3 regions of the Actinomadura sp. NTSP31 genome follow, and region 2 is predicted to be linked to each of the others. Evidence: riboswitches for the same ligand, from Rfam matches in the RefSeq annotation. Region 2 holds a riboswitch; each other region holds the start of a gene.
What was found. A riboswitch is a leader RNA that binds a small molecule or an ion and turns the genes downstream of it on or off. The one in region 2 is predicted to bind thiamine pyrophosphate.

Region 1: another riboswitch for thiamine pyrophosphate. It lies ahead of ACA514_RS24390 (purine-cytosine permease family protein); the one in region 2 lies ahead of thiO (glycine oxidase ThiO).
Region 3: another riboswitch for thiamine pyrophosphate. It lies ahead of thiC (phosphomethylpyrimidine synthase ThiC); the one in region 2 lies ahead of thiO (glycine oxidase ThiO).

What each region holds. Positions count from the first base shown of each region.
Region 1 is NZ_JBGNUT010000014.1:178,381-185,780, reverse strand. It holds gene ACA514_RS24425 (heavy metal translocating P-type ATPase) at 1-1,356, opposite strand, end outside; gene ACA514_RS24420 (hypothetical protein) at 1,388-2,332, opposite strand; gene ACA514_RS24415 (heavy-metal-associated domain-containing protein) at 2,382-2,588, opposite strand; gene ACA514_RS24410 (Fpg/Nei family DNA glycosylase) at 2,983-3,846, shown strand; gene ACA514_RS24405 (VOC family protein) at 3,994-4,374, shown strand; gene ACA514_RS24400 (SSI family serine proteinase inhibitor) at 4,456-4,917, opposite strand; gene ACA514_RS24395 (rhodanese-like domain-containing protein) at 4,964-5,299, shown strand; TPP riboswitch at 5,349-5,466, shown strand; gene ACA514_RS24390 (purine-cytosine permease family protein) at 5,459-6,832, shown strand; gene ACA514_RS24385 (PAS domain-containing protein) at 7,007-7,400, shown strand, end outside.
Region 2 is NZ_JBGNUT010000013.1:21,085-28,484, reverse strand. It holds gene pknB (Stk1 family PASTA domain-containing Ser/Thr kinase) at 1-1,108, opposite strand, end outside; gene ACA514_RS22360 (DMT family transporter) at 1,145-2,119, opposite strand; gene ACA514_RS22355 (thiazole synthase) at 2,280-3,077, opposite strand; gene thiS (sulfur carrier protein ThiS) at 3,081-3,281, opposite strand; gene thiO (glycine oxidase ThiO) at 3,298-4,422, opposite strand; TPP riboswitch at 4,413-4,526, opposite strand; gene ACA514_RS22340 (NAD(P)/FAD-dependent oxidoreductase) at 4,634-5,869, shown strand; gene ACA514_RS22335 (Rv2175c family DNA-binding protein) at 5,939-6,322, shown strand; gene thiE (thiamine phosphate synthase) at 6,472-7,140, shown strand; gene ACA514_RS22325 (hypothetical protein) at 7,231-7,392, shown strand.
Region 3 is NZ_JBGNUT010000004.1:452,051-459,450, forward strand. It holds gene ACA514_RS09545 (NAD(P)H-binding protein) at 1-59, shown strand, start outside; gene ACA514_RS09550 (DUF1772 domain-containing protein) at 89-592, shown strand; gene ACA514_RS09555 (metallophosphoesterase family protein) at 689-1,525, shown strand; gene ACA514_RS09560 (TetR/AcrR family transcriptional regulator) at 1,530-2,132, opposite strand; gene thiC (phosphomethylpyrimidine synthase ThiC) at 2,340-4,064, opposite strand; TPP riboswitch at 4,060-4,173, opposite strand; gene tsaA (tRNA (N6-threonylcarbamoyladenosine(37)-N6)-methyltransferase TrmO) at 4,270-4,692, shown strand; gene gdhA (NADP-specific glutamate dehydrogenase) at 4,785-6,161, shown strand; gene ACA514_RS09580 (sensor histidine kinase) at 6,314-7,400, shown strand, end outside.

The DNA.
Region 1 (7,400 bases), on a different contig from region 2:
GGTGGTGACGGTGCCCGTCTTGTCCAGCACGACCGTGTCGATCGCGCGGGTCGACTCCAGCACCTCCGGGCCCTTGATCAGGATGCCGAGCTGCGCGCCGCGCCCCGTCCCGACCATGAGCGCGGTCGGGGTGGCCAGGCCGAGCGCGCACGGGCAGGCGATGATCAGCACCGCGACCGCCGCGGTGAACGCCCCGGCCAGGCCCGAGCCGGTGCCGACCCAGAAGCCCAGCGTCGCGACGGCCAGCGCGATCACCACCGGGACGAAGATCCCGGAGATCCGGTCGGCGAGCCGCTGCACCTGCGCCTTGCCGGTCTGCGCGTCCTCCACCAGCCGCGCCATCTGGGCCAGCTGGGTGTCGGCGCCGACCCGGGTCGCGCGGACCAGCAGCCGCCCGCCCGCGTTCACCGTCGCGCCGACCACCGCGTCGCCCGGCGCGACCTCCACCGGCACGGACTCGCCGGTCAGCAGCGAGGCGTCCACCGCCGACGACCCCTCGGTCACGACGCCGTCCGTGGCGATCTTCTCGCCGGGACGGACGACGAACACGTCGTCCACCGCCAGCTTCCCGACCGGGACGCGTTCTTCGCGCCCGTCCCGGACGACCGAGACCTCCTTGGCGCCCAGCTCCAGCAGCGCCCTGAGCGCGGCGCCCGCGCGCCGCTTGGAACGCGCCTCGAAGTAGCGGCCGGCGAGGATGAACGCGATGACGCCCGACGCGGCCTCCAGATAGAGGTTCATCGACCCGTCCGAGCGGGTCATGGAGAACTCGAACCCGTGCTTGAGGCCGGTCTCCCCGGCGGTGCCGAAGAACAGCGCCCACAGCGACCAGCCGAACGCGGCGAGCGTGCCGACCGACACGAGCGTGTCCATCGTCGCGGCGCCGTGCCGCAGGTTCGTCCACGCGGCCTTGTGGAACGGCCAGCCCGCGTACACCACGACCGGCGAGGCCAGCGTCAGCGACAGCCACTGCCAGTTGTCGAACTGCAGCGCCGGGGCCATCGCCATCGCGATCACCGGAACGGCCAGCACGACCGAGGTGATCAGCCGTTGCCGCAGCGTGCGCAGCCCGTCGTCGGGTTCGCGCTCTTCGCCCGCTTCGCTCTCGCTCTTGGGCGGGGCGGGCAGCTCGGCGGTGTAGCCGGCCTGCTCGACCGTGGCGACCAGGTCCGCCGGGGATACCCCCGCGGGGAACTCGACCCTGGCCTTCTCGGTGGCGTAGTTGACGGTGGCGGTCACGCCTTCGAGCCTGTTCAGCTTGCGCTCGATGCGGTTGGCGCACGACGCGCACGTCATCCCGCCGATCGCCAGCTCGATCCGCCCGGATTTCGCGTCTGGTACGGCGCCGGTCGTCATCGCTCCTCCTTCGCTTCGACCGTAAGGGATGTCAGTGCGTGTGCTCGCCGTGGCCGCCGGTGCCCTCACCCTGCTCGGGCACCGCGGTGGACGGCCCGGCCGGCACGGTGAACTCTGCCGTGCGGACCTTGCCCCCGTGCTGGAAGTCCAGGTAGAGCCGGTACACGCCGGAACTGGGCACTTCGGCGTAGAACGTCACGTCCGGTCCCGGCTTCGTCCGGCCGTCGCCCGGCTCGCCGTCCGGATGGACGTGCAGGTAGGCCAGGTCGCCCTGGCGCAGCGCGACCAGGTGCCCGTAGGCCTCCAGGTACGGCTCCAGGTCCGCGACCGGCCGGCCGTCCCGGCTCACCGACAGCGTCAGCTTGCTGGCCTTGCCCGGCGTGAGGGCCCCCGCCAGCCGCACCTCGTAGCCGTCCACCTTCGCGACCTGCTCCTGCTTCGGCAGCGGGACGGTCCGGTAGTCGCCCGGCGCGGTGACGTCGACGCCCAGCGTGAGCGACTGCTTCGCGCCCTCCGGCTGGACGTCGGTGAAGAACCGGTACGCGCCGGCCTTCGGCAGGACGACCGCGACCTCCCACACGCCGCCGCCGACCTCGGTCGGGTGCAGGTGCTGGAAGCCGGACAGGTCCCGGCGCGCGACGATCAGGTGCAGCCGCTTGCCGTGCAGCGGCGTGAACCTCGTGACGGGCTTGCCGTCCGGGCCGTCGATGGTGAACCGGAAGTCGGTCGGCACGCCCGGCCGCACGTCGGTCGTCCGCGGGTGCAGGGTGTAGCCGTCCTGGCTGACCTGCAGCCCGCCGGGGACCGCCGAGGCAGCCGCCGTGCCCGTCGCCGTCTCGCCGTGGGATCCGTGCGAGCCGTGCCCGCCGTCGTCGGCCTTGCCGACCGGCCCGGCCGCCGTCCCGATCCCGGCGGCGCCGCCGAAGACGACGGCCAGCGCCGCCACGTAGGCGCCCAGCTTGGTCGCGGTGTTCATCGTCCTTCAACTCCACTCGTCTCGGCCCTGTTCGCCAGGGCGGCAGGCCTCAGGCCTGCAGGGCGTATCCCGCCTCCTCGACGGCGCTCCTGATGAGGGCGTCGTCGACGGGGGCTTCGCTGGTGACGGTGACCGCGCCGGTCTTCAGGTCGACGTCCACGGCGGTCACGCCGGCGACCTGCTCGACCTCCTCGGTCACGGAGGCGACGCAGTGGCCGCAGGTCATCCCGGTGACGGTGTAGGTGGCGGTGCTCATCTCTGGCTGCTCCCTCTCGACTTGTACCCCTGGGGGGTATCCCGTGGGCCTCATGCTGCCATAGCCGGACGCCCCGCACAACCCGTACCCCCTAGGGGTTATTTCGAGATGCGGGTCACACCCCGTCGCGCAGAGTTATCCACACCCCTGTGCGCGGCCACCTCGCGGCGTTTTGTCGATATTCGTGGAGGTATTCACCTCGAAACGCCCCGGCAGCACGGCGAACCCGCGGTTGTGCACAGGGTTTTCCACAGCCTTCCACAGGCTTGTGGACAGCCTGTACACCGCGAGATCGTCGGCGTGTGGCGCCGTTCGGCCGGGCGCGCGCCCCCGGCCCCGGGACGCCGTCAGAGCGTTTACCTTGGGGTTAGTCCGTTCGGCGGGTGGAGGTCACATGCCTGAGTTGCCCGAGGTCGAGGCGCTGGCGACGTTCCTGCGCGAGCGCGTCGTCGGCCACGCCGTCGCGCGCGTCGATGTTCTCGCGATCTCCGCGCTCAAGACCTACGACCCACCGGTGACCGCGCTGGGCGGCCTGACCGTCACCGGCGCCGCGCGGCACGGCAAGTTCCTCGACCTGGACGTCGACGGACTGCACCTGGTCATCCACCTGGCCCGCGCCGGCTGGCTCCGCTGGCGCGACGAGATGCCCGCCAAGCCCGCCCGGCCCGGCGGGAAGAACCCGCTCGCGCTCCGCGTCCACCTGGACGACGGCTCCGGCTTCGACCTCACCGAGGCCGGGACGAAGAAGGGCCTCGCGGTGTACGTCGTCCACGACCCGGCCGACGTGCCGGGCGTGGCGACCCTCGGCCCCGACCCGCTGGACGCGTCGTTCACCGCCGAGCGGCTCGGCGGGATCGTCGCGGGCAAGCGCACCCAGATCAAGGGCCTCCTCCGCGACCAGAGCGTCATCGCCGGCATCGGCAACGCCTACTCCGACGAGGTGCTGCACGTGGCGAGGATGTCCCCCTTCAAGATCGCCGCCACGCTCACCGACGGCGACGTCGCGACCCTCCACGAGGCGATCGTCGCGACGCTCCGCGACGCCGTCGGGCGCTCGCGCGGCCTGGAGGCCCGCGACCTCAAGGGCGAGAAGAAGACCGGCCTCCGCGTGCACGGCCGCAAGGGCGAGAAATGCCCCGTCTGCGGCGACACGATCCGCGAGGTCTCGTTCGCCGACTCGGCCCTCCAGTACTGCCCCACCTGCCAGACGGGCGGCAAGCCCCTGGCCGACCGCCGCCTGTCCCGCCTGCTGAAGTAGCGGCCCTGCCTGGGCGCCCAGGGCGGCCCGGAAACCGTTTCGTCCGCGTTCGCCTCATCAGATACGATCGCGCGGTCGTTTTCGCTGCTGGGGGCGCACGGGATGTGGCCGCCGCGGCGGCTCCCAGGCAGAGAGCAGGTTCCGTTCATGGCATGTCGTATCAGTGAGCTCGTGCTCGGTTGCCGCGACCCCGAGCTGCTGGCCCGGTTCTGGTGCGAGGTCCTGGACTTCGTCGTGCTCGACCGCGAGGACGACGGCACGCTGGAGATCGGGCCGCGCGAGGGGTTCGGCGGCCCGCAGCCGACGATCATCCTCAGCCGCCGGGACGAGCCGGAGCCGGGGAAGTCCCGGCTGCACATCGACGTCAACGCCACCGACCGCGACCAGGACGCCGAGCTCGAACGCCTCCTGGCGCTCGGGGCGCGCCCCGCCGACATCGGCCAGACGGGCGAGGAGCAGTGGCACGTCCTGGCCGACCCCGAGGGCAACGAGTTCTGCCTGCTCAAGGCGCGCCTCGCCCCGCTCTGACGCCCGACCCGAACCGCCGCCGCGGACGGCCCGGGCGGGCCTACGCCGCCCGCGCCGCCGCCGCGGCGGGCCGGTTCCCGGTCAGCGGACCTTGGGGACGGAGCCGAAGACGGGCGCGATCTGGGTCCAGCGGTGCAGCTGGCAGCCGTCGTTGCGCTTGAACGTGGTGTCGATCGGCTTGCCCTGCCAGGTGCCCTTCACCGTGGCGACCTCGGGGCCGCCGTAGATGTCGGTGCACATCCGGTCCTTGGGGACGGGCGCGAAGGGCGCCTTGGCCTTGCTGAGCGCGGCGCAGGCGTCGGCGGCCTTCGGATGGTCGCCGCCGGCCGGGTCGCAGGTCAGCGTGTAGGTCGTGGCGGGAGCCTGGGCGGAGGCCCGGATCCGGATGGTGAGGCTGTCCGCCGGGGAACCCGAGGGCCGTACCGTGGCGGCCCCCGAGGGCCGCTTGGCGGGAAGGGTCTTGGCGTGTTCGTCACCGCAGGCGGCCAGTGAGAAGATCATGGCGAGCCCGGGCGCGGCGAGGATGAGCGTCCGATACCGCATGCGTGATTCGACGCAGGGGCTCTCGGCGCGGTTCCATGGGGGTGTGATGAATTTCGGGGACGAGGTTCCGGCGGTGGTCGCCGCCGACGTTCCGCAGGACTGCTACCTGCTGGACGTGCGGGAGCAGGACGAGTGGGAGGCGGGGCACGCGCCCGGCGCCGTCCACATTCCGATGGGCCGGCTGGGCGACCGGGCCGGGGAGGTCCCCCGGGACCGGGAGATCTTCGTGATCTGCCGGTCGGGTGCGCGGTCGGCGCAGGTGACGGTGGCGCTGAACCAGGCCGGATGGCTGGCGAAGAACGTCGACGGCGGGATGAAGGCCTGGGCCGAGGCGGGCCGGCCGATGGAGAACGGCGGGGACGGCGACCCTTACGTGGCGTGACCGTTCCACACCTTATGAGGGGTTGCGGGCGGTTGTACGATCGGTGCTGACCGATACCCGCGGGAGCTCGGGCCACAAGCCGGGCTGAGAGGGCGGCCTTCCTGGCGCCGCCGACCGCATGAACCTGTCCGGGTAATGCCGGCGTAGGGAGTGTGTCCCGTGACGTCCGACGTCGACGAGCGTCCGCGCAACGAAGTCCCCTACACCCTGGACGAGCCCGCCCCGAAGGTGCTCGGCTTCTGGGACCAGAGCGCGTTCTGGGCGAACCTCGGGGTCAGCCTGCTGGCCTTCTCCGGCGCCTACACCGTCCTCGCGCCGGACGCCGACGGGAAGCCGACGCTGGCGATCGCGGCGGGGATCGCCGCGATGATCGTCGGCACCGTGCTGGGCGGGCTGATGCTCGGCCTGGCCGCCGCGCCGGGCGCGAAGACGGGGCAGCCGGCGATGGTGCTGCTCAGAGGCCTGTTCGGGGCGCGGCTGTCGTACCTGCCGACGGTGCTGAACATCGCGCAGCTCGTCGGCTGGGGCACGTTCGAGCTGATCGTGATCGCGGACGCGGCGCGCGAGCTGTGGGACGGGGTGCCGCGCTGGGGCTACGTGGTCGCGGCCGGGGTGCTCACCACGGTGCTGACGATCTGGCCGCTCGGGTCGGTGCGGCTGCTGCGCCGGTACGTGACGGTCGCGGTGATCGTCGCGCTGCTCTACTTCTACGTGCAGCTCGTCCGGCAGCCGCTGCCCGACCTGAACGACGGGTCGTGGAGCGGGTTCTGGGTCGGCGCGGACGCGGCGCTCGCGGTGTCGATCTCGTGGGTGCCGGTGGCCGCCGACTACACGCGGCACGCCCGGAGCGCGCGGGCGGCTTTCGGTGCGGCGTCGGTGGGGTATTCGGTCACCCAGATCGTGGCCTACGTCCTGGGGCTGCTGGCCCTGGCGCTCGTCGCGGGCGACACCGAGCGGGTGTTCGACCCGTTCCTGCACGTCGCGCTGGGCGCGGTGTTCTTCGCGGTGTTCGTGCTGCGGGAGGCCGACCAGTCGTTCGCGAACGTGTACTCCACGGCGGTGTCGATCCAGAACCTCGTGCCGCGCGCCGACCGGCGGGTGCTGTCGGTCGCGCTCGGCGCCGGCATCACGGTGCTCGCGCTGGTGCTGGACATCAACGACTACGCGAGCTTCCTGTCGCTGATCGGGTCGGTATTCGTGCCGATGCTGGGCGTGCTGGCCGCCGACTTCTTCCTGGGCCGGGGCCGCGGCGGCGGCTGGGACGCGAGCCGGACCGCGCCGTCCCGGTGGAGCATGATCGTCGCGTGGGCGATCGGCATCGTCGCCTACCAGCTGATCAACCCCGGCACCGTGAGCTGGTGGGCCGACCTCTGGCAGGACGTCCGCGACGCACTGCACTTCACCCCGCAGAGCTGGATGAGCGCGTCGCTGCTGTCCTTCCTCGTCGCCGCCGCCGCGACCCTGCTGATCGGCCGGGCGGTGCCGTCCGGCCGGGCGGGGATCGCCCGGGACGGCCGCATTACTCGACAGTAGGGTTGCCGGGACCGCGCGCCGACGGATGCGCCGCGCCCGCCGGAAAGGGCACGACGGATGGCCGATTTCGAGGTCTTCGGGCCGCTGAAGTGGTGTTCTTCCGCTCGGTCGCGGCAGTTGGTGGGAACCTTTCGGCGGCTGTTGTCCGGCGCCGCGCCGGTGCCGGGTGGCACGATGACAGGCGTGCAGCACGTCCACGACCCGATCGCGCGCGCCGTCATCGAGAGCGCCGCCGACGCGATCGTGGCCGTCGACCAGAAGCATCGCGTCACGGTGTGGAACCCGGCCGCCGAGCGGATGTTCGGCTGGAGCGCCGAGGAGATGGTCGGCCGCGTCCCGCCGATCGTCCCCGACGAGCTGAAGGCCGAGCACAACGCCGTCCAGGAGCGGCTGCTCACCCGGCGCGCCGGCGAGTCCGAGAAGGAGGGCGGGCAGATCTCGATCGCGACCCGCCGGTTCCACCGGGACGGCCGGCTGATCGACGTGCGGATCGACACGAGCCTGCTGAAGGACCCGGACGGCACCTCGCTCGGCTGGGTCGGGGTGTACCACCCGGCCGAGGACGACG
Region 2 (7,400 bases):
GGCCGGACGTCTGGTACCAGACGGCCCAGCCGAGGATCACCGCGGCGACGGCGCCGATGGCGATCAGGACGTACTTGCCGGTGAGCGCGCCGAGCGCCCGGTCGGTGCGGGAGCGGGGGATGTGGCCCGCCGGGAGCGCCTCGGGCGGCAGGGTGCTCGCGTCGAGGACGGCGGTGCGGCCCTGCGGCGGCGCGGCGGGCGGCGACTCCAGCATGCTGGTGGCGTTGCGGGACGCCTCCTCCATCCGGCGGTCGAAGTCGCGGGGCAGCCCGCCGAAGACCTCCGCGACCTCGGCGAGGTACTGGTTGGCGTCCTGCGGGCGGCGGGACGGGTCGTGCGCCGTGGCGTCGGTGACCAGCTCGTCCACCCGCTGCGGGATGCCGGGCACGACGCTGGACGGCGCCGGGACGACCTCGTTGACGTGCTTGTAGGCCACGGCGAGCGGCGTGTCGGCCTGGTGCGGCAGGTGGCCGGTGAGCAGCTCGAACAGCATGATCCCGGCGGCGTAGACGTCGGAGCGGACGTCGGCGCTGCCCGCCAGGACCTGCTCCGGCGCGAGGTAGCCGACCGTGCCGATGATCATGCCGGTCTTGGTCATCTTGCTCGCGGTCTCGGCCCGGGCGAGCCCGAAGTCGGCGACCTTGATCGTGCCGTCCTCGCAGATCAGCACGTTCTCCGGCTTGACGTCGCGGTGCACGAGCCCGGCGCGGTGGGCGGCGCCGAGGGCCGCCAGCACCGGCTGCATGATCTCCAGCGCGGAGCGCGGGCCGAGCCGGCCGAGCTCGGTGAGCGCGTCGCGCAGCGTCCGGCCGGGGACGTACTCCATCACCAGGAACACGTGCTCGCCGTCGGAGCGCTGGTCGTACACGGCGACGACGTTGGGGTGGGAGAGCGCCGCGGCGGCCTTGGCCTCGCCGATGAAGCGGGCGACGAAGTCCTCGTCGGAGGCCAGGGCGGCGTGCATCACCTTGATCGCGATCGTGCGGTCCAGCCGGATGTCGCGGGCCACGTACACGGTGGCCATGCCGCCGCGCGCGATCCGCGACTCAATGCGGTAGCGCCCGTCGAGCACCTGCCCGACGAGTGGATCTGCAACCGACGTGTCCATCGGTGCGAGTTTACGGGCGAATGACGGATGTTCTCATCAGTCGGGAGTATGAGCATCGATGAGCCGCGGGTCGGATCCGGCGGCGTCCGCGGGGACGGGCGCGGGCGCCGGGCGGCGGCGGAGGCCACGGGTGCTGCGGGAGACGGCGACGCCGGCCAGGCACAGGACGCCGCCGCCGAGCGTGATCAGGCCGGGCACCTCGTCGAGGAACAGCCACGACATCGCCACGACGAGCGCGGGCGCCGCGTAGGTGGTGGCGCCCATCTTCCCGGCGGACGTGCGGGCCAGCGCGTATCCCCAGGTGGTGAAGGCGATCGCGGTGGGGAAGACGCCGAGGTAGAGCATGTTCAGGGTCGCGCCGGCCGGGGCGTCCGCGGCCTGCGCGACCAGCTGCGGCGCGAACGGCAGGCAGACGACCGCGCCGATGGCGCAGGCCCACGTGGTGAACTGCAGCGGCGAGGCGTGCCGGAGCGCCGGCTTCTGGCTGACGACGCCGAACGCGTAGGTCACGGCGGCGCCGAGGCACAGCAGCACGCCGCCGACCGAGGCGCTCCCGTCCCCGGACATCGACAGCCCCACGACGGCGGCGCCCGCGAACGACACCGCCATGCCGGCCAGCAGCCGGGGCGCGAACCCCTCCTTCAGCAGCCAGCCGCCGAGCAGCGCGATGAGGATCGGGCCGATGTTGACGACGAGCGCCGCGGTGCCGGCGTCGACGAGCCGCTCACCCCAGTTCAGCGCGACCATGTAGGCGCCGAACCACAGCACGCCCGCCGCGACGATGCCGGGCCAGGCGCCCTTCGGCGGCAGGCCCTCGCGGCGGACGAGGCAGATCGCGGCGAGCACGACGGTCCCGGAGAGCAGCCGGCCGAGGGCGAGGGCGCCGGGGCCGTAGTCCGCGCCGGCGCTGCGGATGGCGACGAACGCCGAGGCCCACAGCACGACCGTGACGGCCGCCGCCGCGACGGCGAGCCGGTCGATGCCCGCCGGCCGGGAGCTGTCCTGTTGCATGTGGCGCACCTTAGGGTCGGGACGTTTCCATGAACACCGAACGGTGGCGCGCGGTTGCGGCCGGTCCCCGTCCGGTGGACGCCCCTCAGTCTGGGGACGCCCACCGTTCAGGTCCAGCGAATATTTCTTCAGCCGAAGCTTTAGTAGCGCTTCAGCGAAGTCAGAGGGAGGCGAGGCCCTCGAAGGGGGAGGACGCCTGGGCGTAGCGGCGCCTGGGGATCCGGCCGGCCAGCCGGGCGAGCCGCCCGCCCTCGACGGCGTGCCGCATCGCCGCCGCCATCCGGGCGGGGGACTGGGCGCGGGTCACGGCCGTCGCGAGCAGCACCGCGTCGCAGCCGAGCTCCATCGCCAGCGCGGCGTCGGACGCGGTGCCGAGCCCCGCGTCCAGGATCACCGGGACCTCCGCCCGCTCGACGATCAGCTCGATGTTGTGCGGGTTGCGGATGCCGAGCCCCGAGCCGATCGGCGAGCCGAGCGGCATCACCGCCGCGCAGCCGATCCGCTCCAGCCGCTGCGCCAGCACGGGGTCGTCATTGGTGTAGGGCAGCACGACGAAGCCGTCGTCGACGAGCTGCTCGGCGGCCTCCACCAGCTCGATCGGGTCCGGCAGCAGCGTCCGCTCGTCCGCGATCACCTCGAGCTTGACCCAGTTCGTGCCGAGCGCCTCGCGCGCCATCTTCGCGGTCAGCACAGCCTCGCCGGCGGTGAAGCAGCCCGCCGTGTTCGGCAGCACCCGGATGCCGCACTCGGTCAGCACGTCCAGCACCGAGCCGCGCGCGGACGGGTCGACCCGCCGCATCGCGACCGTGGTCAGCGCCGTCCCCGACGCGGTGAGCGCCTCGCGCAGCACGTGCATGCTGGGCGCCCCGCCGGTGCCCATGATCAGCCGGGAGGAGATCTCCTCCCCGGCGATCACCAGGGCGTCCTCGGCGGTGTCGTTCGTCGTCCGCTGTGTCACCGGTCAGCCTCCCTGTACCGCGGTCAGCACCTCGAGGCGGTCCGCCTCGCGCAGCGTCGTCGCCTCCCACGCCGACCGCCGGACGACCTCGTCGTTCAGCGCGGCGGCCACTCCGGACGCGGCGGTGGTCACGGCCGCGACCGCCTGCGCCAGGGACGTGCCGGCGGGCAGCTCCCGCGGCTCTCCGTTCACGATGATCTTCATGACTGCACGACCTTCGTCACTGCGGTTCGGGGGCGAAGCGGGCGGGGGAGAACGGGGCGGCCACGTCCGGGACGGGCCCGTCCAGCAGCATCGCGGCGAGCGCGTCGGCGCTGACCGGCGCCAGCAGGATCCCGTTGCGGAAGTGGCCGGTGCCGAGGTAGAGGCCGGGCAGCGCGGTGGGGCCCATCAGCGGCGCGTTGTCCGGGGAGCCGGGGCGCAGCCCGGCGGTGACCTCGGCGAACTCCAGCTCGGTGATGCCGGGCAGCAGCTCGCGGGCGTCCCGCAGCAGCTCCCACAGACCGCCCGCGGTGACCCGCGTGTCGAACCCCATCTCCTCCTGCGTGGCGCCGATGACGATCTCGCCGTCCGCGCGCGGCACCAGGTAGATCGACGAGCCCTTGACCAGGCCGCGGGTCGTGCGCCGCAGGAACGGCACCGGCGTGCGGAGCCGGACCACCTGGCCCTTGACCGGCCGGACGGGTGGAACGGTCCCGGCGGGCAGGCCCTCGAGGTCGCCCGACCACGGCCCGGCGGCCAGCAGCACCTTGTCCGCGCGGATCTCCGAGCCGTCCTCCAGCCGGACCCCGGCGGCGGCGTCCCGCTCGATCACGACGCCCTTCGCCCGCCGCCGCACCAGCCGGACGCCCAGCCGCTCGCCCGCCGCCAGCAGCGCCGGGGCCAGGCGGCGCGGGTCGACCGAGCCGTCCTCGGGGGCGAGCAGGCCGCCGCGCACGCCGGGCGCCAGCATCGGCTCGGCCCTGCGGCACTCGCGGCCGGTCAGCGGCTCGACGGGGATCCCGAGCCCCTCCTGGAAGGCGCGCAGGTCGTCCAGGACCTTCAGGTCGTCGGAGTCGAACGCGACCTGGAGCGTCCCGTCGTCGCGGTAGCCGGTGTCCAGGCCGGTGGCCTCGGCCAGCTCGGCGGCGAACGCGCCGTAGCGGTCGCGGGAGGCGAGGCCGAGGCGCAGCAGCGGCTCCTCGCCGTAGGTCAGCTCGCTGACCGGGGTGAGCATGCCCGCGGCGACCGACGACGCGCCGCCCGCGGGCGCCGGGTCGACCAGGGTGACGGCGGCGCCGCCCTGCGCGGCCCGCCAGGCGGTGGCCAGGCCGATGACCCCGGCCCCGATGATCGCGATCTGCAATGCGCGCTCCCTTCGCCGGCATGATCCGGATCAGGTCGTGGCGGTCGGCGGCCCGGTCAGCCGCCCTCTCAGCCCGGTCGCACCGGACTCCCGCGCCCTGTTGTGTTGTGCACGTGCCGTTATGTCCCCCACCCTACGACCACCGGCCGCGATGCAGCTGTCTGGACACCAGTCCAAATCCGCTCCGGCGGGCCCGTTAGGGTGGGCGCCCATGAACAGGGTGATCGTCGTGGGCGGCGGGCTGGCGGGCGTGCGGGCCGCCGAGGCACTGAGGAGCAAGGGGTACGAGGGCGCGCTGACCCTCCTCTCGGCGGAGCGGCACCGGCCCTACGACCGGCCGCCGCTGTCGAAGGCCGTGCTGGCGGGCGACTCCGACGACACGACCGTCGACGCCGACTGGGACGCGCTCCGCTGCGAACTGCTGCTCGGCGAGCGCGCCACCGGCCTTCGCCTCGACGCACCGGGCCCGGACGGCCGAGGGGGCGGCACCGTCGCCTCCACCGCCGGCGACCTGCCCTTCGACGGCCTGGTCATCGCGACCGGGGCCGCGCCCGTCACGCTGCCGGGCGACGGCCGCCAGCACGTCCTGCGCACCATCGAGGACTCCCGCGACCTGCGCGGACGGCTCACCGAGGGCGCCCGGATCGTCATCGTCGGCGCCGGCTGGATCGGCGCCGAGGTCGCCACGACCGCCGCGAAGAAGGGCTGCGCCGTCACCGTCGTCGAGGCCGCCGGCACCCCGCTCTCGCAGGCGATCGGGCCCGAGGTCGGCGCGCTCACCATCCCCTGGTACGCCGAGGCGGGCGTCGAACTGCGCACCGGCGTCAAGGTCGCCGCGGTCGAGCACGGCGGGCTCGCCCTCGCCGGCCCGGACGGCGGCGAGCGGATCGACGCCGACGAGGTCGTCGTCGGCGTCGGCGTGCGGCCCGCGCTCGGCTGGCTGGAGGGCTCCGGCCTGCGGCTGGAGCGTGGCGTCGTCACCGACGGCTCGTTCCGCACCGTCCTGGACGACGGGGACGGCACCGTCCGCCCGGACGTCGTCGCGGTCGGCGACTGCGCCGCCTGGTGGTCGGAGCGGTACGGGCGCCGGCTGCTCGTCGAGCACTGGGACACCGCCCTCAACGCCCCAGACGTCGCCGCCGCGGCCCTGCTCGGCCAGGACGCGGTCTACGACGCCGCCCCCTACTTCTGGTCCGAGCAGTTCGGACGCATGGTGCAGTACGCCGGGAACCACGCGCGCTCGGAGCGGCTCGTGCACCGCGGCGACCCGTCCGGCCGCAAGTGGGCGGTGGCGTGGCTGACCGGCGACCGGCTCGACGCGATCCTGACCGTCGACCGCCCCCGCGACCTGGTGCAGGCGAGGCGGGTGATCGCCGCCGGGACGCCCGTCGATCCGGCGGCGGTCGCGGACCCGGACGTGCCCGTCCGGCAGGCCGTTCGCGGGTAGCGGAAGGTGACCGGCGGTAACGGCGGCCGGGCGGGTTTGAGGCTTCCGAAGGCGTGGTAGCAAGGGGGCGTGACCCAGACGCACGCAACCGTTGACAGCGCACTGGACCCCCGCACCGACGCCCTCGCCGGCGACTGGCTCTCCCTACGGGAGACGGCGGAGCGGCTCGGCATCAAGACCAGCCGGATCAAGCAGCTCATCAGCGAGCGCAAGCTGCTGTCGGTCCGCCGCGACGGCGAACCGATGGTCCCGGCGGCGTTCATCCGCGACGGCCAGGTCATCAAGGGCCTGCCCGGCACGCTGACGCTGCTGTCGGACGCCGGCTTCGGCGACGTCGAGACCCTCCGCTGGCTGTTCACCGCCGACGACACGCTGCCCGGCACGCCCGTCCAGGCGCTCAGCGAGAACCGGGGGACCGAGGTGCGCCGCCGCGCCCAGGCCCTGGCATTCTGACCCGACCACGCCGGCCCCCGGGGGAGCGGACGCCGCCCTCCCGGTGACGCCGGCCGACCGAACGGCCGACCGAACGACCCGCGGGGTCGCGCCATCGCGCGTGGCCCCGCGGACCCGTGCCCGCCCCGTGAAAGGAAACCTCCCCCACCGTGTCCAGGCACATCCCGACCGAACGGGCCGTGGCGCTGCGCGCCCGGCTCAGCCGCGCCCGCCTTTACCTCTGCACGGACGCGAGGGAGCGGCAAGGGGACCTTCCCGCGTTCCTGGACGCGGTCCTGGGCAACGGCGTCGACATCGTCCAGCTGCGCCAGAAGGGCCTGGAGGCCCGGCAGGAGATGGCGTACCTGGAGGTGTTCCGGGCGGCCTGCGAGCGGCACGGGGCGCTGCTGGCGGTCAACGACCGCGCCGACGTCGCCCGCGCGGTCGGCGCCGACGTGCTGCACCTCGGGCAGGACGACCTGCCGGTGCCGGCCGCCCGCGAGATCGTCGGCGGGGACGTGCTGATCGGCCGGTCCACGCACTCCGGCGAGCAGGCGTCCGCGGCGACCGCCGAGCCGGGCGTGGACTACTTCTGCACGGGCCCGGTGTGGCCCACCCCGACCAAGCCGGGACGCCCCGCGCCCGGCCCGAAGCTGCTGGAGTACGTGGCGGCGCAGCGCCAGCCGCGCCCCTGGTTCGCGATCGGCGGCATCGACCTCGCCAACCTCGGCGAGGTGCTGGACGCGGGCGCCGAGCGCGTCGTGGTGGTCCGGGCGATCACCGAGGCCGCCGACCCGGGCGCCGCCGCCGCCGGGTTCGCCCGTCGCCTGGCCGCCTGACCGGGCCCGGCGGGCGGCCCGACCGGGCCCGGCGGGCGGCGACGGGGATCACGGTGCGGGCGGTGGGCCCGATGACCGACAATGGGCGTCATGACCGTGGGACCCGACGACGACCGGCCGGTCGACCTGGGCGACGACCTGGAGATCCTGCCGGACCAGACCTCCGACGACACCGACACCGGCTGGGGCGAGTGGCGCGGCGGCGGCGATGACGACGACCGGCTGCTGGAGGAGCGCCCGCCGCACTGGTGAGCGCCGCC
Region 3 (7,400 bases), on a different contig from region 2:
CCCGCGACTTCGCCGCCTACGCCCGCGAGACCGCCGCGACCGGCATCTGGAACGCCTGACCCGCACCCTCTACCGATCGGACGAACTGATGAAATTCTCCTTCGCGGCCGCTTCGGCCACCCTTTCCATCATCATGGCCGCCGGCATGGCCGGGACGTTCTTCGGGTTCTCCACCGGCGTGATGCCGGGCCTGAACGGCTCGAAGCCGGCCTCGGCGATCGACGCCATGCAGACCATCAACCAGCGCATCCAGAACCCGCTGTTCGTCGGGATGTTCATGCTGCTGCCGGTGTTCGCGGTGGCGGCGGGCGTCCTGCTCATGACGATGGACCAGAAGGCCGCGGGCGTCCTGTTCCTCGCCGCGGCCGGCGTGTACGTCCTCGGCGCCCTGTTCCCCAGCTTCGCGGTGAACATCCCGATGAACAACGACCTGGACGGCGTGCACATCCCCAGGCACGCGGCCGATGCGGCGAAGATCTGGTCGGACTACTCCGGCCGCTGGACCGCCTGGAACACCGTCCGCGCCGTGTTCAGCTGGGTCAGCCTCCTCGCCATGGGCGCCGGCGCCTACGTGTGGGGCAAGAACAGCTGATCCGGTGCGGAAGGCACGGCGGAACACCCGCCGGCACCGCGGCCCGCGCTCGCCACCGAGCGCGGGCCGCGTCCGCTTTGCGCTTACGATCACTGGATGAGCGGTGTGTACGCGATCAGCGACCTGCACGTCGGGTTCCCCGAGAACCGCGCCTTCGTGGAGGCGCTGAAGCCGGCGGCGCCGGGCGACTGGCTGATCGTGGCGGGGGACGTCGCCGAGCGGTTCGCCGACGTCGAGTGGGCGCTGCGCGCGCTGGCCGCGCGGTGGGAACGCGTGCTCTGGGTCCCCGGCAACCACGAGCTGTGGACGGTCAAGGACGACCCGGTGGCGCTGCGCGGCGAGGCCCGCTACCGGCGCCTGGTCGACCTGTGCCGCGGCCTCGGCGTCCTGACGCCCGAGGACGCCTACCCGGTCTGGGACGGCGCGGACGGCCCGGTCACGGTCGCCCCGCTGTTCCTGCTGTACGACTACACGTTCCGGCCGGACGGCGCCCGCACCAAGGAGGAGGCGCTGGAGATCGCGCACGAGGCCGGGGTCGTCTGCACCGACGAGATCTACCTGCACCCGGACCCGCATCCCACCCGGGACGCCTGGTGCGAGGCCCGGCTCTCCTACACCGAGGAACGCCTCGCGGCCCTGCCCCCCGGCACCCGGACCGTCCTGGTCAACCACTGGCCGCTCGTCCGCGAACCCACGCGCGTCCTGTGGTACCCGGAGTTCGCGCAGTGGTGCGGCACCGAGCGCACCGCCGGCTGGCACGCCCGGTTCGGGGCCGTCGCCGTCGTATACGGGCACCTGCACATCCCCCGGACGATCTGGACCGACGGCGTGCCCCACATCGAGGTGTCGGTCGGCTACCCGCGCGAATGGCGCAAGCACGGCGGCGCACCCAAGGGCCCGCGCCGCGTCCTTCCGGTCCCGGCCCGGGACTGAGCCCTCAGCCGGACCCGCCCGGCGCGGCCTCCGCCGTGCCGTGCGCGATGCCCGACGCGGCGAGCGCCAGCAGGCGGTCGGCGGCGCCCGGCTCCCGCTCGGCGGCCATCGCGATGCCGCCCGCGAGCTTCAGCACGTCCAGGAACGCCGCCCCGGCGGGCGCCGCGCCGGACTCCTGGGCGCGGGCGAACAGCGCCTCGCCCGCGTCCCGCATCGCCCGGCACGACCGGAACGCCCCCGGACGCTCGCCGCTCAGCGAGACCAGGACGGACGGGGCCGTCCCCCGGAACCGGGACACGGCGGCCACGAACTCGCCCAGCCACGCGATGAGCGCGCGGTCGGGGTCGGGCGCCTCCAGCAGCTCCCGGCCCCGGTCCGCGAGCGCGTCGTAGGCGTCGGCGAGCAGCGCCTCCAGGAGGTCCTGGCGGGTGGGGAAGTGGCGGTAGAGGGTCCCGACGCCGACGCCCGCGAGCCGGGCGACCCCTTCGAGCGAAGCGCCCGCGCCGTCGCGCAGGAACATCTCGCGCGCGGCGGCGAGCAGCCGGGCGCGGTTGCGCCGGACGTCCGCGCGCGGCGCGCGGGTGCGCGGCGTGTCGTCGCTGGTCACCTGGTTCCCCGGTCCTTCCCTGACGCATGCGGAGCCGCGGCGGGGAGGGGGCGGTCCGCGGTGTTGGAACGTTCCCCGAAGTCTAGTGGCAGCACGTGGCGACGGCTCCGGGCAGGCGTCCGCGTCAGGAGGGGGGCGGCCGGGGCCCGCCGCGGGAGACGCTCCGCGACGGGCCCGGTGGACGGGATCACGGCGATCCGGGGCCCGTCAGGACGCGCCGGGCGCCAGCGGCAGGTAGACCCGCCCGCCGGCGGCCCGGAACTCGCCGGCCTTCTCCCGCATCCCGGCGGCGAGCGCCTCCTCCTCGGCGAGCCCGCGCTCGCCGGCGTACCGGCGGACGTCCCGGGTGATCTTCATCGAGCAGAAGTGCGGCCCGCACATCGAGCAGAAGTGCGCGGTCTTCGCGGGCGCGGCCGGGAGCGTCGCGTCGTGGAACTCCCGCGCGGTGTCCGGGTCGAGCGACAGGTCGAACTGGTCCTCCCAGCGGAAGTCGAACCGCGCGTCCGACAGCGCGTCGTCCCACGCCTGCGCGCCCGGATGCCCCTTGGCCAGGTCGGCGGCGTGCGCGGCGATCTTGTAGGCGATCACACCGGCCTTGACGTCGTCGCGGTCGGGCAGCCCGAGGTGCTCCTTCGGCGTGACGTAGCAGAGCATCGCGGTGCCGTGCCAGCCGATCATCGCGGCGCCGATCGCCGAGGTGATGTGGTCGTAGCCGGGCGCGATGTCGGTGGTCAGCGGCCCGAGCGTGTAGAACGGCGCGCCGTCGCACCACTCCTGCTGCAGGTCCACGTTCTCCTTGATCTTGTGCATCGGGACGTGGCCCGGGCCCTCGTTCATCACCTGGTTGTCGAACCCGGCCGCGATCCTCGTGAGCTCGCCCTGCGTCCGCAGCTCCGCGAACTGCGCCTCGTCGTTGGCGTCGGCGATGCAGCCCGGGCGCAGCCCGTCGCCGAGCGACCAGGTGACGTCGTAGGCCGCGAAGATCTCGCACAGCTCGCGGAAGTGCGTGTAGAGGAAGTTCTCCTCGTGGTGCGCCAGGCACCACGCCGCCATGATCGACCCGCCGCGCGAGACGATGCCGGTCTTGCGCCGCGCCGTCAGCGGCACGTAGGGCAGCAGCACGCCCGCGTGCACGGTCATGTAGTCGACGCCCTGCTCGGCCTGCTCGATCACGGTGTCGCGGAAGACCTCCCAGGTCAGCTCGGCCGGGTCGCCGCCGGCCTTCTCCACCGCCTGGTACAGCGGGACGGTCCCGACGGGCACCGGCGAGTTGCGCAGGATCCACTCGCGGGTGGTGTGGATGTCCCGGCCGGTCGACAGGTCCATGATCGTGTCGGCGCCCCAGCGGGTCGCCCACGTCATCTTCTCGACCTCGTCCTCGATCGAGGACGCCACCGCGGAGTTGCCGATGTTGGCGTTCACCTTCACCAGGAAGTTCCGGCCGATGATCATCGGCTCGATCTCCGGGTGGTTGACGTTCGCGGGCAGCACCGCCCGCCCCGCCGCGAGCTCGTCGCGGACGAACTCCGGCGCCACGCCCTCCCGCAGCGCGACGAACTCCATCTCGGCGGTGATCTCCCCGCGCCGCGCGTACGCGCGCTGGGTCACCGCGCCGCCGCTCGCCCGGCGCGGCCGGCGGGGGAGCAGCCCGTCGGACACGGGCGCGGAGCGGCGCCCGTCGTCCTCGGGGCGCGCCGGCCGGCCCTCGTACGGCTCGGTGTCGCCGCGTTCGGCGATCCACGCCTCCCGCAGCGCGGGCAGGCCCCTGCGGACGTCGGTCTCGTGCTCGGGGTCGGTGTACGGCCCGGACGTGTCGTACAGGACGACGACGTCGCCGTTGGTCAGCGGCACCTCCCGCATGGGGACGCGCATCCCGGGCCGGGAGCCCTGGAGGTAGGTCTTGCGGGCAGCTGGAACCACGGATTCGGTCATGACGACTCGATCTCTCCCTACGCCGGCATTACCCGGTCAGGTTCATGCGGTCAGCGGCCGTCCCAGCCGCTATCTCAGCCCGGTTCGCCGGGCCCCCGCGATCTGTCGTGCCCGACGCTAACCCGGCGCACCCCCGTTGCCGCAACCGCGGCCGATGGGTTAGAACGCGCCCGCGCGGACGGCCTCCGGCTGGGATGATCGGGGCATGCGCAACCTCCAGGGGGACTTCGCCCTCACGCCGGTCGGGCACGTGTCGTCGGAGCTGACGGACCGGGCCGACGCGCCCAAACAGGGGACGGAGGGCGCGCCCGACGCGTGGCTGGTCTTCGAGCCGTCCTGCTCCGCCGCGCTGGAGGGGCTGCGCGCCGGCGACCGGGTCATCGTGCTGACCTGGCTGCACCTGGCGCCGCGCGACGTGCTGCGGACCCGGCCGCGCGACGACCCGGCCAACCCGGAGACCGGCGTGTTCGCCACCCGCTCCCCGGCCCGCCCGAACCCGATCGGCCTGCACCCGGTGGAGATCCTCCAGGTCGTCGGGCGGCGGCTGCGCGTGCGCGGGCTGGAGGCGCTCGACGGCACCCCGGTGCTCGACGTCAAGCCCGTGATCGGTGCCGTTCCGGAGCTTTGACCTGCCCGTGCGCGGCCGCGGTCCGGGCCACGGCCTAGAGTGGGAACGCATGATCACGATGCCGTGACCGCCGTGTGAGGAAGGACCGCCGCATGCCCGCAGCCCCCCGGACGCCGAGCGCGACCGGCACGCACACCGTGCTCGAGAGGATCTACGAGCGGGTGCTGGTGCGCGACCCGGGCGAGCCCGAGTTCCACCAGGCCGTCCACGAGGTGCTCGACTCGCTCGGACCGGCGGTCGCGGCCCGGCCGGAACTGGCCGGATCGGGGCTGCTGGAGCGGATCGTCGAGCCGGAGCGGCAGATCGTCTTCCGCGTGCCGTGGACGGACGACTCCGGCGCGGTGCACGTCAACCGGGGGTTCCGGGTCGAGTTCAACAGCGCGCTCGGCCCGTACAAGGGCGGGCTGCGCTTCCACCCGACCGTGAACCTCGGCATCGTGAAGTTCCTCGGCTTCGAGCAGATCTTCAAGAACGCGCTGACCGGGCTCGGCATCGGTGGCGGCAAGGGCGGCAGCGACTTCGACCCGCGCGGCCGCTCCGACGGCGAGGTGATGCGGTTCTGCCAGTCGTTCATGACCGAGCTGCAGCGCCACATCGGCGCGGACACCGACGTCCCCGCCGGGGACATCGGCGTCGGCGGCCGGGAGATCGGCTTCCTGTTCGGGCAGTACCGGCGGATCAGCAACCGCTGGGAGGCGGGCGTCCTGACCGGCAAGGGCCAGCCGTGGGGCGGCTCGGCGTGCCGCACGGAGGCGACGGGGTACGGCAACGTGCTCTTCACCGCCGAGATGCTGCACAAGCGCGGCGAGGACCTGGACGGCCAGACCGTCACCGTGTCCGGATCCGGCAACGTCGCGATCTACAGCATCGAGAAGGCCCAGCAGCTCGGCGCGAACGTCGTCACCGTCTCCGACTCGGGCGGCTACGTCGTCGACGAGAAGGGCATCGACCTCGACCTGCTCAAGCAGGTCAAGGAGGTCGAGCGGGGCCGCGTCTCCGACTACGCCGAGCGGCGCGGCGGGTCCGCCCGGTTCGTCCGGGGCGGCAGCGTGTGGGACGTGCCGGCCGACATCGCGCTGCCGTCCGCGACGCAGAACGAGCTGGACGTCCAGGCCGCGCGGGTGCTGGTCCGCAACGGCGTGAAGGCGGTCTCCGAGGGCGCCAACATGCCGGCCACGCCGGACGCGGTCCACGTGCTGCAGGAGGCCGGCGTGGCGTTCGGGCCGGGCAAGGCCGCCAACGCCGGCGGCGTCGCGGTCAGCGCCCTGGAGATGCGGCAGAACGCGGGCCGCGAGATGTGGACGTTCGCGCAGGCCGAGGCGGAGCTGGCGGGGATCATGACGCGGATCCACAACACCTGCGACGAGACCGCCGAGCGCTACGGCGCGCCCGGGAACTACGTCGTCGGCGCCAACATCGCCGGGTTCGAGCGCGTCGCCGAGGCGATGCTCGCCCAGGGCCTCATCTGACCCGCCTGGTCCCGCCCGCCCACGCGCCGCCGGCACCCGGAACGGCGCCGGACGGACGCGACACGGCGCGGGCGCACGTGGCACGGGGCAGCACGGGCGCGGGCCGGATGCGCGGACGGCGCGCCGTCGGGGAGGATGGGCCCGTGGTGACGATGCCCCGATTCGCCCCGGCGACCCGAGACGCCCTGTGGGCGGCGGCGCTCGCGGTGGCGGCGCTCGCGGTCGCGGTGGCATGGCCCGGGGTGCGGGCGCTGGACGCCGCGGGCGCGTTCCTGCTGCTCGCCGCGCACGCCCCCCTCGCGGTGATCAGGGGCCGGCCCACGACGGCGCTGATCGCCCTGGTCGTCCTGGTGCTGCCGTACCACCTGCTGCAGTACCAGCACCACGCGCTGGTCCCGGCCGAGGTGATCGCGCTGTTCGCCTACGCCGTCCTCGGGCGCCGCGTGCGGATCGTGCTCGGCGGCGCCGCCTTCCTGCTGGCCGTGTGCGTGATCGGCATGGCGATGCGGGCGGGCGGCGCCTCCGTCCGCGAGCAGATCGCGGTGGTCGAGGCCGTGGTGTCGGTGGTGATCGCCGTGCAGGTCTGGCGATCGCACCGGGCCCGGGTGGCGACGATCACCGAGCGGGCCGAGCGCGCCGAGCGCACCCGCGAGGAGGAGGCGCGCCGCCGGGTCGCCGAGGAGCGCCTGCGGATCGCCCGCGACCTGCACGACCTGCTCGCGCACAGCATCACCGTGATCGGCGTGCAGGCGGGCGCCGCCGCGCACCTGGTCGCGGGCGACCGCCCGGTGGAGCGCGCGGAGCTGGCCGAGGTCCTGAACGCGATCGCGGCGACCTGCCGGGAGGCCCGCACCGAGCTGCGCGGCACCCTGCAGGTGCTGCGCGGCACCGACGTCGGCGGGCCCGCCGTGCGGCCCGGCCCGGACGCCGTCGCCGGGCTGGCGGAGGCGGCCCGGTCGGCCGGCCTGGAGGTGACGCTGAGCGCCGACGGCGCCGGGGCCGCGCCGCCGGAGGTCGGCGTCGCGGCGTACCGGATCGTCCAGGAGGCCCTGACCAACGTTGTCAAGCACGCCGCCGCGAGCCGCGTCGCGGTGACGCTCGCGCGGGAGGACGGGGGCCTCGTCGTGCGGGTCGCCGACGACGGCCGCGGCCCCTCCGGCGCGGGGCCGGAGGGGTTCGGGATCCTCGGGATGATCGAGCGGGCGCGCAGCGTCGGCGGGACCCTGGAGGCGGGCCCCG